Regions from separate parts of the Arthrobacter sp. NPDC058127 genome, predicted to be linked through region 2. Evidence: riboswitches for the same ligand, from Rfam matches in the RefSeq annotation. Region 2 holds a riboswitch; the other holds the start of a gene.

Region 1 (7,381 bases), on a different contig from region 2:
AGCCGGGCGACACGCCAAATCCCTGTCGACACATGTATTCAGGTGTCGACAGGGATCTAGCGCATCCCCAGGTAATTTGCGCGTCGCGAAGTAGTCGGGTTATAGGACAAAACGTGTGTATGGGAGGGGCTTGCTTCCCACCAGAGCTCTACAGCACCGGGCTCCGCCGAGGAGGGCCTATGGCACCGCCTAGGCTGGGCGGGACGGACATAGCGCGCCCGGGATTTACACACGTTTTGCCCTGTAACCCGTTAAAACAGAACATCCCCGCGGGCGGACCAGCGGGGATGTTCCAGTGAAGCTCTGTAGCCGGAGCTATTTAGCCACCAACGCGGATGAAGACCGGGCCGGAGCCGACGTTGACGCTGTACAGGGCGGTGGTGCCGCCGTTCCAGCCACCGTGGACTGCCATGCCGTTGCCGACGTAAACGGCGATGTGGGCCATGCCCATGCCACCGTTCTGGTAGTAGACCAGGTCTCCCGGCTGCGCTTCAGCAGCGCTGACCGTGCGGCCAAGGGAGAGGTAGTCTGCCGGCCAGCCGTGGAAGTTGATGCCAACAGCGGCCAGGGAGTTCGAAGCCAGGGCGGTGCAGTCCTGGGCAACGCCAAGCTGTGCGTAAGCTGCGGCAGCAATTGCTGCTCCCTTGCCACTGGCAACCTTGGTGGCGGGTGAAACAGCAGCCGTGACAGAAAGCGTTGAGACGCCGGTAGCGGCACCCGCAGCCTGCGAAGCCGGAGCGGCTTCCTGGGTGGCAACCGGAGCTGCGACAACCGGAGCAGCTTCGGTGGAAACCACCGGGCGCTCGTACTTGATGGCGACGGAGGAGTCGGCCGAAATGCTGGCTTGGGCGATGGACTGGACTTCCAGGGCGGAGGTCGAAGTGGACTCGCGGGGGACGTTGGTTTCTGCAGCGTTGGCTGCGATACCGCTAGTAAGCACCAGGCCGGAAGCAGCAGCGATAACTGCCGCCTGGCGGCCTACGCCACCGGCGTTGCTGCCGACAGTCTTAGCGATAACGGCAAGCGAGTTGGTCTTGGTGACCGCGGCACGGTGGCGCGCAACAGTAGAGCGTGAAGACACGTTAAGAGGCCTCTCCCTATGCCCGCGAGGTAAGCTGTCGGATTCGGATGGGAGTCATCCGGCCACACTTCTCCCTCTCGGAAGTCATGCGACTTAACCCCAAGGCCATCGGTGAAGATGACCAAAAGTGGGTCCCCCGCCTCTGCCAGACGATGTTTTGCGAACGGAACCTCGGGCAGTGGCAGAGCTAGGCAATCCACCCGAGTGCATCAACTCTCTAAAAGTTGATGCGAGTTAGACGGTACATGAGTTTTGGCTGAATGTCACATTCAGGTCACGGAGCGTGACAAGCATGCGAGAGACGTCCATCGGATTGGCTACAGCCAGCCCAGGGGGTCAACGACGTCGCCGTTGACCATGACTTCAAAATGGAGGTGGCAGCCCGTAGAGGCGCCAGTGGTGCCGCTCAAAGCGATCACATCGCCGCGGCTGACCGTTTGGCCCACTTGGACGCTGAACGAAGACAAATGGTTGTACGTGGTTTCCAGGCCGTTGCCGTGGTCCACCACGATGCGGTTTCCGCCGCCATACGGATGCCATCCAGCGAATGTGACCTTGCCGGCCGCGGCCGCGTGGACCTGGGTGCCGCACTGGGCCACGAAGTCCTGGCCCCGGTGGAACTCCCCCAAACCGCCCGTGATGGGATTCACGCGGTAGCCGAACGGCGAGGCGGTGACCAGCGTGTCCAGCGGCGCCCCCAGGGTGCCCTTGGAGGACGACTCCTTGATGGTGCCGACGGACTGCGCACTCAAGAGCTGCTTGAGCTTGCTGTCCGGATCCGCCGTGGTGGAAACCGCAGCGCGGCTGAAGTCGATCGTGGCGCTTGCCGCGGCCGGAATCTCGGGCTGGGTGCCCACGGCCGACGCGACTTGGTTTGAGTTGGCAGTGGCCGTCAGGGCGCCGGTGCCCGGCATGGCGACCGTCAGAATGAGGCCTGTGGCGGCAAGGGCCACTCCGGCCTTCTGTCCTGCTCCGCTCGCGGCGGCGAACTCGGCCATTTGCCGCAAGGGACCCTTGCGGCGGCGGACTTCGCGATGGGGATCGCGGGGCCGCTCGTGCACGACGGCGCTTGTGCTCCGCAGCTCAGCAGTAGGACCGGACGCGCGTCTGCGGCCCCTGGTGTTCTGCGTAGTCAAGGTTTTCCTCTCTGGCAAGCCTGCGAAGTTAGCTGTCGGATTCGGGCCAGAGAGATCGTGGACCCGGTCCGCGCGAAGGGCGCGAAGCGCAGGTATGTCCCGGAGGAACCCTGCGCTGCTTGCACTTCCGCTGCGGACTTCACCCCAAGGCCGCCTTTCGACAGCCGATGGTGGTTCCCCCGCTTCTGCCAGTGAATGGACTAATCCACCTGATCCGCTGGCAGAACTCGGCTTCGGATCAGGTAACGCTTTGGTATCGGCGCCAGTAGTCAACTATAGGGGATTAACCCCCGCAGTAATAATTTCGTTATCTTTGCCGACGGCCCTTACCGGGCAGCTTAGGCGACCGTGACAAACACGTGCGAGGCAACCTCGGGCGGCAGCTCCAGCGCGCCGTCGATATTGGGTACGCGAACGGAGATGTACTCCCCCACACGTTCCAGGGAAACCCTCGCGCCGGGCCGGATTCCGCCCTCGTCCAGCTGCACGAGCAGTTCCGGTTCCACCTGGATCGGTTCGGCCAGCCGACTGACGGTGACCCTGTTTTCCGGTGAGTATTCGTTCATTGCTTCAAGAAGGTTGACCACGCCATCCGTGAAGGCATGCGATGCGGCTCCACCCAGTGCTTCGAGTCCGGGAATGGGGTTGCCGTACGGCGATTCCGTGGGGTGGTCCAGGAGCTCGTAGAGCCGCCGTTCCACGCGCTCACTCATAACGTGCTCCCAGCGGCATGCCTCATCGTGGACGTAGGCCCAGTCCAGTCCGATGACATCGGCCAGGAGCCGCTCGGCGAGCCGGTGCTTTCGCATGACCTCGGTGGCGCGTTTCCGGCCGGTTTCGGTCAGCTCAAGGTGCCGGTCATTTGAAACAATAACCAGGCCGTCGCGTTCCATGCGTCCGATGGTCTGGGAAACGGTTGGGCCGGAGTGCCGCAAGCGCTCGGCGATGCGTGCGCGAAGAGCCACGATGTTCTCTTCTTCAAGCTCCAAAATGGTCCGAAGATACATCTCAGTGGTATCGATCAGATCCGTCATCCAGCTCAGCTCCTCGAGCGCAGTATCTTGCGTATTTTCCACCGTACCGCAGCCGACTCAGTGGTCGAACAATGGCCGAACCGGCCGGCCGTCCCGGTCCGGGCGCCAGCTCCAAGCTTAGCCTATTTTGAATTACTCCGGATAATTCCGGCACCCGCTCAGCGTCCCGCTCCAGCGCCCCTCCGTCGCCCGGTCAGGCACGGGCCCCACGCCCGGTGGAACAAATGCTTTCCACGTGGCGGACTATGACACCTTCGGTTCTGTCCCCGCCCGCGGAGTCAGGCAGAATTGGGGAGTCGAAGGGGGCAGCTTGCCGCCTGCCACGACCCATCTAGGCCGCTACTTCACCATTGGAGCATCCCGTGAGCGACAACAGCATCACCATCCCTGCCGATTTGCTGCCCAAGGACGGCCGCTTCGGCGCCGGGCCCTCCAAGGTCCGCCCCGAGCAGATCGAGGCACTGTCCGCCGCCTCGACAACGATCCTCGGCACCTCCCACCGTCAGGCGCCGGTCAAGAACCTGGTGGGCTCGGTCCGCGAGGGGCTTAGCCAGTTCTTCCGTGCACCCGAGGGCTACGAGGTGATTCTCGGCGTCGGAGGCTCCACCGCGTTCTGGGATGTCGCCAGCTTCGGCCTGGTCGAGAAGAAGGCCCAGCACCTCTCCTTCGGTGAGTTCGGCTCCAAGTTCGCTTCGGCCACCAACAAGGCACCGTTCCTGGAAGCTTCGTCCATTATCAAGTCCGAGCCTGGCACCCGGCCCGTTTCCCAGGCTGAAGCAGGCGTGGACGTATACGCCTGGCCGCAGAACGAAACCTCGACCGGTGTGGCCGCTCCGGTCAAGCGCGTTCACGGTAGCGACGAGGGTTCACTTGTCTTGGTCGACGCGACGTCCGCAGCCGGCGGCCTGGATGTCGATGTTGCCGAGGCCGACGTTTACTACTTCGCCCCGCAGAAGAACTTTGCCTCCGACGGCGGCCTGTGGCTTGGCCTCTTCTCCCCCGCCGCCCTGGAGCGCGCCGCCCGCATCAAGGCAAGCGGCCGCTGGATCCCCGATTTCCTGGACCTGCAGACGGCCATCGAAAACTCGAAGCTCAACCAGACCTACAACACGCCGTCCCTGTCCACCTTGGTGACCTTGGATGCCCAGGTCCAGTGGCTCAACAGCAACGGTGGCCTCGACTTCGCCAGCAAGCGCACCGCGGACTCCGCAAGCCGCATCTACAATTGGGCGGAGGCTTCCGAGTACGCCACCCCGTTCGTGGCGAAGGCAGAGGACCGCTCCAATGTCATCGCCACGATCGACTTCGATGACTCGATCGACGCCGCTGCCATCGCCAAGGTGCTCCGCGCCAACGGGATCGTGGACACGGAGCCGTACCGCAAGCTGGGCCGCAACCAGCTGCGCATCGCAACCTTCGTCGCCATCGAACCGGACGACGTCTCGGCACTGCTCGCCAGCATCGACTTCGTGGTGGGCGAACTGAAGAAGTAAGGGCCTGCCGCGTTCCCGCGGTCAGGACTGGTCGGCGTCGTCCGGGTGAGGATCCCGGGCGGCGCTAGCTTCCTTAACGGCGCTGTCCCTTTTAACAGCGCTGTCCCCTTTAAGAGCATCCCCCGCGCCTTGGGACTCAATGCGGAAGAACTGCAGTCCCCGGGCGCTGCGATCGAAACGGAGCCGCAACTGGCGGGCGCGGATGATCCACACGATCCCGACGACGGCGGTGCTGGCGCCCGCGGCCGCGGCCACGCCCACAGCCCATCGGGGTCCGGCCACGTTGGACACCCAGCCGACGAACGGTGCACCGATGGGCGTTCCACCCATGAAAATGGCCATGTAGAGCGCCATGACCCTGCCGCGCATGACGGGTTCGGTGGTGGACTGCACATAGCCGTTGGCGCTCGTGATCATGGTCAGGGCAAACAGGCCGCAGGGAATCAGGGCCAAGGCAAACATGGTGTAATTCGGTGCCAAGGCGGCCAGTCCGCTCGCGAGGCCGAACCCGCCCGCCGCCGCGAAGATGAGCCGCATCCGTGGCCGTCCGCGCCGGGCGGCCAACAATGCTCCTGCGACGGAGCCGATCGCCATGACTGAGTTGAGCAGCCCGAATGCTCCCGCATCCATGCCGAACTCCGTGCCGACCATGGCAGCGATGAACAGGACGAAGTTCAGGCCGAACGTGCCCATGATGAAAATCGCGACGAGCACAACCACGATGTCCGGGCGATTGCGGACATAGCGGAGCCCTTCGCGGATGCGGCCCTTGCCCGCGGCCGCCCGGGGTTGGACGCGCAAGGAAGAAAGGGGAATGGCCCGGATCGCGCCAAGCATTGCGAGGAAGGTCAGGGTATTGATCATGAATACCCAGCCCGGCCCCACCGCAACCGTCAACACGCCGGCCACGGCGGGACCGATCATGCGGGCGACGTTGAAGGATGCGCTGTTCAACGCAACGGCGTTGGAAAGATAGTCGTCCTTGACCAGCTCCGAGACGAACGTCTGGCGAACCGGGGCGTCAAGTGCCGAGACGACGCCAAGCAACAGCGCGAACACATAGACATGCCATAACTGCGCTGCACCGCTTAGGACCAGGAGTCCCAAGCCAGTGCTCAGGACCGCCATGGCCGATTGAGTCACGACCAGGAGCCTGCGCCGGCTGTAGCGGTCGGCAAGCAGTCCGGCCCACGGGGCCAGGAAAAGCTGCGGCCCCAGTTGGAGCGCCAAGGTCACGCCCATGGCGCCGGCATCGTGGTTGCTCAGATGGGCGAAGACCAGCCAGTCCTGGGCGGTGCGTTGCATCCACGTGCCGATGTTGGAAACGAGCGCACCGATGAACCAAATGCGGTAGTTAAGGACACCGAGCGACTTGAAGGTGGACATCAATTTCGACCTTCACGGAATTCACTCGCCGGGTCCGCCAAGGGCTAGTCAGCCTCGATGTCGTCGGCGTCGTCGTTCTCTTTACCGTCACCGGAGGCGGCGAGGTCCTCAGCGGAGAGGTCGCCGTCGTCGTCCGCGTCAACGGGGGCGCCAGCCTCCTCCGCCAACTCTTCGGCGGCGGCCGCCTCGTCCTCCGGACGGACGCGCTTTGCCCAAGGCACCCATTCAGGAGCGAGGATGGAGTCCTCCGACGGCAGCAGGCCAAGCTCGCTGACGGTGACCACTTTGGAGCGCGAGTTGCGGGTCACCACCGCGTACCACTGCCAACCGCCGTATCCGGCCAGCCGCGATTCGAAAAGGTGCGTGACCACGCGTTCGCCTTCGGAGCGCGCGGCAATATGCGGTCCGATTTCACTCGGTTTGGCAATGGTCTCCACCGCGTTGCGGGCGACGTCGACTGCGGCCGCCAGGAAGGCGTCCGGCTTGCCGACCCGCCACACAGGAATGCCGGTGCGGGGTTTCGCCGTTGCCGGCTTCCGCTCAGCACCGGGTCCAGCCGTGGCTGGAACGGCACCAGTGCCGTTTTCTTCAGGACTGGCTTCAGCGGATTCCGATGTCATGGCAGCTTTAGGCTTCCAGCTCGTCGGCAACCTTGCGCAGGGCTGCGGCGATGGCTTTGCCCTTGGCGCCTTCAGGGTACTTGCCGGCGGACAAGGTTCCGGAGAGGTTGTCCAGGACAGATACGAGATCCTGGACTACCGGGGCGAGCTCGCGGGCGTTCATGCGCTTGGCTTTGGCGATGGATGGCAACTTGTCCAGCACACGCAGGCCCAGCGCCTGGGCGCCCCGGCGACCGTCGGCGACGCCGAACTCAACCCGGGTGCCTGCCTTGAGATCCGCTACGCCTTCGGGCAGTGCGGATTTGGGCAGAAACACTTCCTGGCCGTCCTCTGCTGCGAGGAATCCGAAGCCTTTGTCCTTGTCATACCACTTGACCTTGCCGGTGGGCACGTAATCAACCTTCTTCGTTCTTACTTGCGAGACACAGCAGGCGCGCCACCGCATCCGCAGGAAACTGCGGGAATAGGGGTGACTGCCTGGACCGTGTTGGTCTATTGCTTCAAGGTTATCCTGCCCGGCCACGGATTCGCGCTTTGAGACCCCCGCAGGCAGGTCTCGCCGCCTTTTGCCCGCAACCAGGCTGCACCCTGGCCTGGAACAGGGGATGCGGCCCGGGACTGTTAGCGTTGC
Region 2 (7,381 bases):
GCTCTTGACAGTCATGGAGCTCGCCGAGATGTCGGTGACCGTACCCAGCTGGCCCGCCATGGTGACGTAGCTGCCGTTCTGGAGGACCACATATTCCGAGTGGACCGCGGCGTTCAGGCCACCCATGCCGACGCCGAGCCCGCCCGGACCTGCGTTCGTGCCGCCGGGGCCACCGAATCCGCCCTGGCCGTTCTGCCCGGCACCCGGTCCCTGCGCGTTGGTGGTATCAGCCGCCGCCGTCCCGTTTCCGGCGGCATATGCACCGGCTCCTGCCGCTGCAGCGACAACCACCGCGACGCCGCCAACAATGAGCCCCTTCTTCAGGCTCCAATTCTTGAAAAACGAAGGTCGGGGCTGTCCTGCGTTGTACGGCTGCGGCGCGCCCCACCCGGCGGCAGGTTGCCCAGGCTGCTGGTTCGCCGGCGGCTGCGGCGCACCCCACCCAGCGCCAGGTTGCCCGGCACCAGGCTGCCCGGAATCATCAAGGGGCCGGATCACCGGCTGCGGGTGCCCATTCTCCGGCTCGGAACCAGGTACGGAGGGGTTGTTTTGCTGTTCCATGATGTTCTCCATCGAAGTCGGGACTGTTTGGTCGTAGATGTTCCTGTCCCAAACAGCGTCAGCCGCGTTGCTGTGCGTTGGCTGTGTCGAACTGCAGGCTTCCCTGTGACCTGCAGAACCGCTACAACCTCCGGACAGGTGGCTAGGCTGGGACTCACAGGGTGCTCACAGCATCGGCAAAGCACTGGCAAACCGGCAGATTGGAGAGTTGTCCCATGGCATCCTCGCACTCCATGACCAATAACCTTCCGCAGCTCAGCCACCCGGACGGTTCCCCCATCCGTGCCCTCGTGGTGGACGACGAACCCAGCCTCGCCGAGCTCATGAGCATGGGCCTACGCATGGCGGGCTGGTCGGTAGCTGTGGCCGGCGACGGTCCCGCCGCGGTAAAGCTCGCCAAGGACTTCCGCCCGGACGTCCTGGTACTGGATGTGATGCTTCCAGGGTTCGACGGCGTTGAGCTGCTGGGCAGGATCCGCGCCTTTGCGCCTGAGGTGCCCGCGCTCTTCCTCACCGCGAAGGATGACGTGCAGGACCGGATTGTCGGGTTGGCAGCCGGCGGCGACGATTATGTCACCAAGCCCTTCAGCATGGAGGAAGTCCTGTTGCGCCTGCACCGCCTGGTCCAGCGCTCGGGAGTGGCCGCGATGGACACGGCCGAGCTGGTGGTGGGTGACTTGACCCTGAACGTGGACACCCGCGAAGTTACCCGCGGCGGCGAGGACATCCCGCTCACGGCAACCCAGTTCGAACTCTTGCGCTACCTCATGGAAAATCCCAAGCGCGTGGTGAGCAAGGCCCAGATCCTGGACCGTGTGTGGGACTACGATTTCGGCGGCCAAGCCAACATCGTGGAGCTTTACATCTCATACCTGCGCAAGAAGATCGAGGCCAACCACCCGCCCATGATCCACACGGTGCGCGGAGCCGGCTACGTCATCAAGCCTGCCGAATAGCCGGGGCGCCGAATGTCCGCACTCTCGGGTATCCCCCGCCAGACTGACCACAGCTGGTTCAATCCTTCAACCTGGCACTTGCGCACGCGCTTGATCTTGCTCTCGATGGCACTCCTTGTGGCCATCTGCGGTGCCGTCGGGGTGGTCAGCTATGCCTCCATGGACGTGTTCCTCACGAAGCAGCTGGACCAGCAATTGATGCAGGCCTCCCATGGCCGCCCACCGCAGGGCAACCCGGGCGGCCGTCCGGACCCCTTGGATCCCCGGGGCCAGAGCATCGGCACGCTGAATGCACGCATTCTTGGCGGCCAGGTGAGCAGTGATGCCGGATTCTTGTCCTCCGATGCCACCCGTGCGCCGTTGTCCCCCAGCGACGCGCGAATCCTGTTGGCCCTCCCCTCCGACGGCCGCCCTGTTGATCGCACCCTGTCCAGTGGCGGCTACCGGCTGGTGGCTGCCGAAACACCCTACGGCGATGTGGTTATCACGGGGCTGCCGCTCGCCTCGAAAGAGGACACCGAAGCCTCGCTCGTGTGGACCATGGTGCTGGTGTCCTTGGGCGGACTGGTCCTGATCGGGCTGGCCGGAACGGTGCTGATCCGCCGCACCATGCGCCCCTTGGAGCAACTCTCCGACATTGCCACCAAGGTATCGAAACTTCCGCTCGACGCCGGCGAGGTGGCCCTCGCGGTGCGCGTTCCTGCGTCGGCGGCCCACCCGAGCACCGAAGTGGGAAGCGTCGGCCATGCATTGAACCTGATGCTGGACAACGTCTCCAGCGCCCTCGAAGCGCGCCAGCAAAGTGAGACAAAGGTGCGCCAGTTCGTGGCCGACGCGTCGCACGAACTACGCACTCCGCTGACCGCCATCCGCGGCTACACCGAACTCTTGCGCATGACCGAGACGTTCACGGAGGACGGCCGCAAGTCACTGGGCCGGGTGCAGAGCCAGTCAGAACGTATGACCACCCTCGTAGAGGACCTCCTTCTCTTGGCCCGGCTTGACGAAGGGAAGGCGCCGGAGTTCACCGATGTGGACCTTACGCAGTTGGTGATCGAAACCGTCAGCGACGAGAAAGTCATGGCCCCCGAGCACATCTGGCAGCTCAAGCTCCCGGATGAGCCCCTCACGGTCCGCGGCGACACCACCCAACTCCACCAGGTTCTGGCGAATCTGCTCTCCAATGCCCGCAAGCACACCGAGGCGGGAACCACCGTGGTCACGGGCGTCATGCGCTCCGCCGATGGCAGTGCCGTGGTGACCGTGACCGACAACGGCCCGGGCATCCCGCCTGAATTCCAGGGCAGGATCTTCTCGCGCTTTGCCCGTGCCGACGCCGCCCGCTCCGGTTCCGAGGGCACGTCCGGGCTCGGCCTTTCGATTGTGGAATCCATTGTCCAGGCGCATGGCGGCACGGTGGAAGTGGCGTCCCGCCCGGGCCGGACGGAGTTCGCGGTGCGGCTCCCGGCGCTCAGGACCGCCACCGCCTGAAGAGACCAACCAGAAAAGCGCGACGCCGGTGCGCGTCGAGCGCAAGTCGACGCACCGGCGTCGTGATCTCCGTTACCTAAATGTGACTTAAGCTGGATCCTCCTGTACCGTCGAATGGGTGCGCTGGATCATTCCGGCCACCGCCGGGTAGGCGCCGAGCTCTGCCACTCCCCGGTGCCCAACAGTCCAGGCAGAGACGGGGGACCCAGGTCTCCGGGCAAGCGCTCATGTTGAGCCAGCCCTAGGGGTGAAGCCGTACCGCCACGATTCGCTGTGGCCACGGCCGGATGACCTCATCCGAATCCGACAGCTAACTCCGCAGGCGTCGAGAGGCAATCACCATGTCTGATTCCAGGAATCAGTCGCGCCCTGTTGCGCGCCACCGCGGCGAACCTGCCCGGAGAAACAAGTCACGTTCCACCTTGAGGCGAGTCGCCTCGAACCTCGGCACCGGCCAGCGCATGGCCGTTGTTGCCGGCGTCGTCGCCGTGTTCCTCGGTGCAGGCGCCGCCACCCAAGCCGCCGGACAGGCCATCAATGCCCAGGACATGAGCCGGACCTCCGAATCGCGCACGGCGGATCACTCAGCCATGCCATCAGCCAGCGCCACGCCGTCGGCGAGCGCAAGCGCGAGCCCCAAGCCGAGCGCCACGCCGACGCCGAGCCAGGCACCCGCCCCTGCTCCGGCCGCCGTCGCGCCCCAGGCTGCCGCACCGGCCGCCCCCGCGGCACCCCCGGCGCCAGCAGCTCCGGCCGCACCCGTCGCCGTCGATGATCCGGCTGGCGCCCAGGCCTACGCCGCGAGCATCCTTCCCTCCTACGGTTGGGGCCAGGGCGAAATGTCAGCCCTGATCACCTTGTGGAACAAGGAATCGGATTGGCGCACCACTGCCACCAACGCCTCCAGTGGCGCCTACGGCATTGGGCAATCGCTGCCGGGCAACAAGATGGCATCAGAAGGCGCCGACTGGCAGACCAATTACCAGACTCAGATCCGCTGGGGCCTGAACTACATCAAGGAACGCTACGGATCGCCGTCGGCGGCGTGGTCCTTCCACTTGGCCCACAACTGGTACTAAGCCCACGAGCCACGAGCAAAAGTATGTCGAGGTCCGTCCCTTCCGGGGCGGGCCTCGACGTATTCTGGCCGGGCACATGATTCCCGCACGGCGCTCAGACATCCACAGCCACGTCACAGGTTCCGCCTAAAGCCCTCATATTAGGCAGCCGCACTCTGGATACATGACGCTCATCGAATCCACCTCCGGAACCCTGAAGGACCCCGCGGTGGTGCCGCCGGGCCTTCCCATCCAAGGCAACGCGCCTTTCCACCCCAACACCCCCGTTCAACCCAACACCCCAATTCAACCGAGCACCGTGCGTCGCGCCCCCGTGGACACCCACACCGCCATCCCTGTCCTCGACGTCACCATCCCCGTCTTCAATGAGGAACGCGACCTCGAGGAGTGCCTGCGCAGGCTTCACGGCCACTTGCGCGAATCCTTCCCGCACGGCTTCCGCATCACCGTGGCGGACAACGCGAGCACGGACGGCACCTTGAAAATCGCGGAGCGCGTGGCAAGGGAACTGCCTGAGCTCGCGGTTGTCCATCTTGAGGAGAAGGGACGCGGCAACGCCCTGCGCAAGGTGTGGCTGGCATCGCCGTCGCCGGTCCTCGCTTACATGGACGTGGATCTCTCCACCGACCTCGCCGCTCTGGCGCCCCTTTTGGCGCCACTGATCTCCGGCCATTCGGACCTCGCCATCGGCACACGGCTGACTAGAAACTCGCGGGTCGTCCGCGGCCCCAAGCGCGAGTTCATTTCGCGTAGCTACAACTTGATGCTGCACTCCTTGATGGGTGCCCGCTTCAGCGATGCCCAGTGCGGCTTCAAAGCGATCCGGGCAGACGTCGCTCAGCAGATCCTCCCGCACACCATGGACAACTCGTGGTTCTTCGACACTGAACTCCTCGTCCTCGCCGAACGCTGCGGCCTCCGGGTCCACGAAGTTCCCGTCGACTGGATCGACGATCCGAATTCGAGCGTCGACGTGGTGCGCACCGCCCTGGCCGACATCCGAGGCATGGTCCGGCTCACCCGGGATCTCGTCTCGGGCCGCATCCCCATTCCGGAACTGCGGGCAGCACTTGCACGCGGGCCGCTTCCGGCCTCGTCGCGTACTGCCGAGCAAAGCCCCCGCAGCAGCCTTTTCGGACAACTGGTCCGGTTCGCCGCGATCGGCGCTGCGTCCACCCTCGCCTATGTGCTCATCTTCCTGTTCTGCCGCGGCTTCATGGACCCGCAACTGGCCAACTTCCTGGCGCTGCTCGTCACGGCCATCGCCAACACCGGTGCCAACCGGCGCTTCACTTTCGGCATCCAGGGCGGCAATCCCGTTCGGCACCACTTCGAGGGTTTGATCGTCTTCGGGATCGGCCTCGCGCTCACCTCCGGGGCGCTCGCCTTGGTGCACAGCACGACGACGCCGGACCGCTGGGGTGAACTCCTCACCGTGGTCGCCGCTAACCTCGCCGCTACCGCAGTCCGCTTCCTCTTGTTCCGGCTTTGGGTCTTCCGGCAGCCTGCCGCCCAGGCGACTGCACCCACCAAACAAGCCAAATCGCGCACAGAAACGGCAGCATCATGACCTCCACGATTACTCCCGCAAGCACAGGACCGGCCGCCGGAAATGCTGACGCCGGATCCGGCGTCGGGATTGCCGACGCACCGCGTCACTCGGCCGGCCCGTCAGCCCCCGGTGCCGCGCCCCGCTGGACGCGATACGCCTTTGGCCGGCAGCCCCGTTGGGTACGGCCGTCCGCCGCCGGGCTCCTCGTAGCCACAGCCTTCCTGTATCTTTGGAACCTCGCGGCTACCGGCTACGGAAACTCCTTCTACGCCGCGGCCATCCAGGCCGGCACCAAGGACTGGACGGCGTTTCTGTTCGGTTCGCTCGACGCCGGCAACGCCATCACCGTGGACAAGCCCCCGGCGTCTTTGTGGATCCCCGCTTTGGTGGGCCGGATCTTCGGCTTCTCTCCCCTGAGCATGCTGGTTCCCGAGGCACTGATGGGCGTGGCCGCCGTCGGTTTCCTCTATTTGACGGTCAAGCGGGTCTCCGGACCAGGCGCCGGCTTGTTGGCCGGTGGGGCTTTGGCTCTGACGCCGGTGGCGGCGCTCATGTTCCGCTTCAACAACCCCGACGCCATGCTGACGCTGTGCCTGGTCCTGGCGGCGTACTTCACTACCCGTGCTATCGAACGCGCGGGCTGGAAATGGCTCGCCGCAGCCGGCGCCGTCGTGGGCCTCGCGTTCCTGAGCAAAATGCTGCAGGGATTCTTGATTGTTCCGGGCCTGGGACTCGCGTACCTCTGGGCCGCACCCACTCCGTTCAGGCGGAGGTTGCTGCACCTGCTCGGCGCATTGGCCGGTATCGCAGTAGTGGCGGGCAGCTATATCGTTCTCTTCCAGCTGACCCCGGCCTCGTCACGGCCTTACATGGCAGGTTCGCAAACCAACAGCTTCCTGGAGCTGACCTTTGGATATAACGGGCTGTCCCGCATCACCGGCTCGGGTGAAGGCACGCCCGGCGGAGGCGGAGCGGGCGCCCCTGCAGGAGGCAATCTCGGTGGCCTCGGCGCCTTTGGCGGCGGCGGTGGTGGCAACACTGGTTTCGGTGGAGCTGCCGGGATCACCCGCATGTTTGGCACGAGCTTCGGTGCTGAAGTCTCCTGGCTTCTCCCTGCTGCGCTGATTCTTCTGGCGGCTGGCCTGTGGTTCACCCGCCGGGAAGCGCGGGCCTCCCGTACCCGTGCCGCGCTCATCCTGTGGGGCGGTTGGCTTCTGGTCACGGCGGGCGTCTTCAGCTTCATGAGCGGCATCGTCCACCCCTACTACGCGGTAGCGCTCGCACCCGCAATCGCTGCCCTGGTGGGCATTGGCAGTGTTGAGCTGTGGCGTGGCCGCGGATATTGGCCGGCCAGGATCGTCCTGGCCGTGGTAATCCTCGGTAGTTCAGCGTGGTCCGCGGTTCTCCTGGGCCGCGATGCCTCATGGCTTCCGTGGTTGCGCATCGTGATCGTCGTCCTGGGGGTGGTGGCGGCCGCGGCAATCCTGCTTCGCTTCGACTCGTTGCGCTTTGCCGACCAAAACACGGCCGGCCGCTTCCGGAATGCAGCGGCCGCGGCCGTCGTAGTTGTCTCGCTTCTGGCCGGCGGCCTCGGAACGGCAGCATGGACGCTCGCGACGGCGGCTACCGCGCACTCCGGTTCCATCCCGACGTCGGGTCCCACCGGCTCCGCCATGGGCGGCTTCGGAAACCGCGCCGGAGGTTTCGGCGCAGCCGGCGGCGCGGGTCAGGCGGTAGGGCCC

The links. A riboswitch is a leader RNA that binds a small molecule or an ion and turns the genes downstream of it on or off. The one in region 2 is predicted to bind cyclic di-AMP.
Region 1: linked by a shared signal. The riboswitch ahead of ACFVTG_RS17950 (M23 family metallopeptidase) and the one ahead of ACFVTG_RS13670 (hypothetical protein) in region 2 are both predicted to bind cyclic di-AMP.

The regions. Positions count from the first base shown of each region.
Region 1 is NZ_JBHVTT010000015.1:62,859-70,239, reverse strand. It holds gene ACFVTG_RS17955 (NlpC/P60 family protein) at 320-1,081, opposite strand; cyclic di-AMP (ydaO/yuaA leader) riboswitch at 1,087-1,268, opposite strand; gene ACFVTG_RS17950 (M23 family metallopeptidase) at 1,399-2,217, opposite strand; cyclic di-AMP (ydaO/yuaA leader) riboswitch at 2,220-2,429, opposite strand; gene ACFVTG_RS17945 (metal-dependent transcriptional regulator) at 2,556-3,251, opposite strand; gene serC (phosphoserine transaminase) at 3,614-4,744, shown strand; gene ACFVTG_RS17935 (MFS transporter) at 4,766-6,130, opposite strand; gene ACFVTG_RS17930 (DUF3027 domain-containing protein) at 6,175-6,750, opposite strand; gene ACFVTG_RS17925 (cold-shock protein) at 6,758-7,141, opposite strand.
Region 2 is NZ_JBHVTT010000009.1:86,537-93,917, forward strand. It holds gene ACFVTG_RS13655 (hypothetical protein) at 1-561, opposite strand, end outside; gene ACFVTG_RS13660 (response regulator transcription factor) at 777-1,517, shown strand; gene ACFVTG_RS13665 (sensor histidine kinase) at 1,530-3,008, shown strand; cyclic di-AMP (ydaO/yuaA leader) riboswitch at 3,151-3,347, shown strand; gene ACFVTG_RS13670 (hypothetical protein) at 3,350-4,087, shown strand; gene ACFVTG_RS13675 (glycosyltransferase) at 4,251-5,657, shown strand; gene ACFVTG_RS13680 (glycosyltransferase family 39 protein) at 5,654-7,381, shown strand, end outside.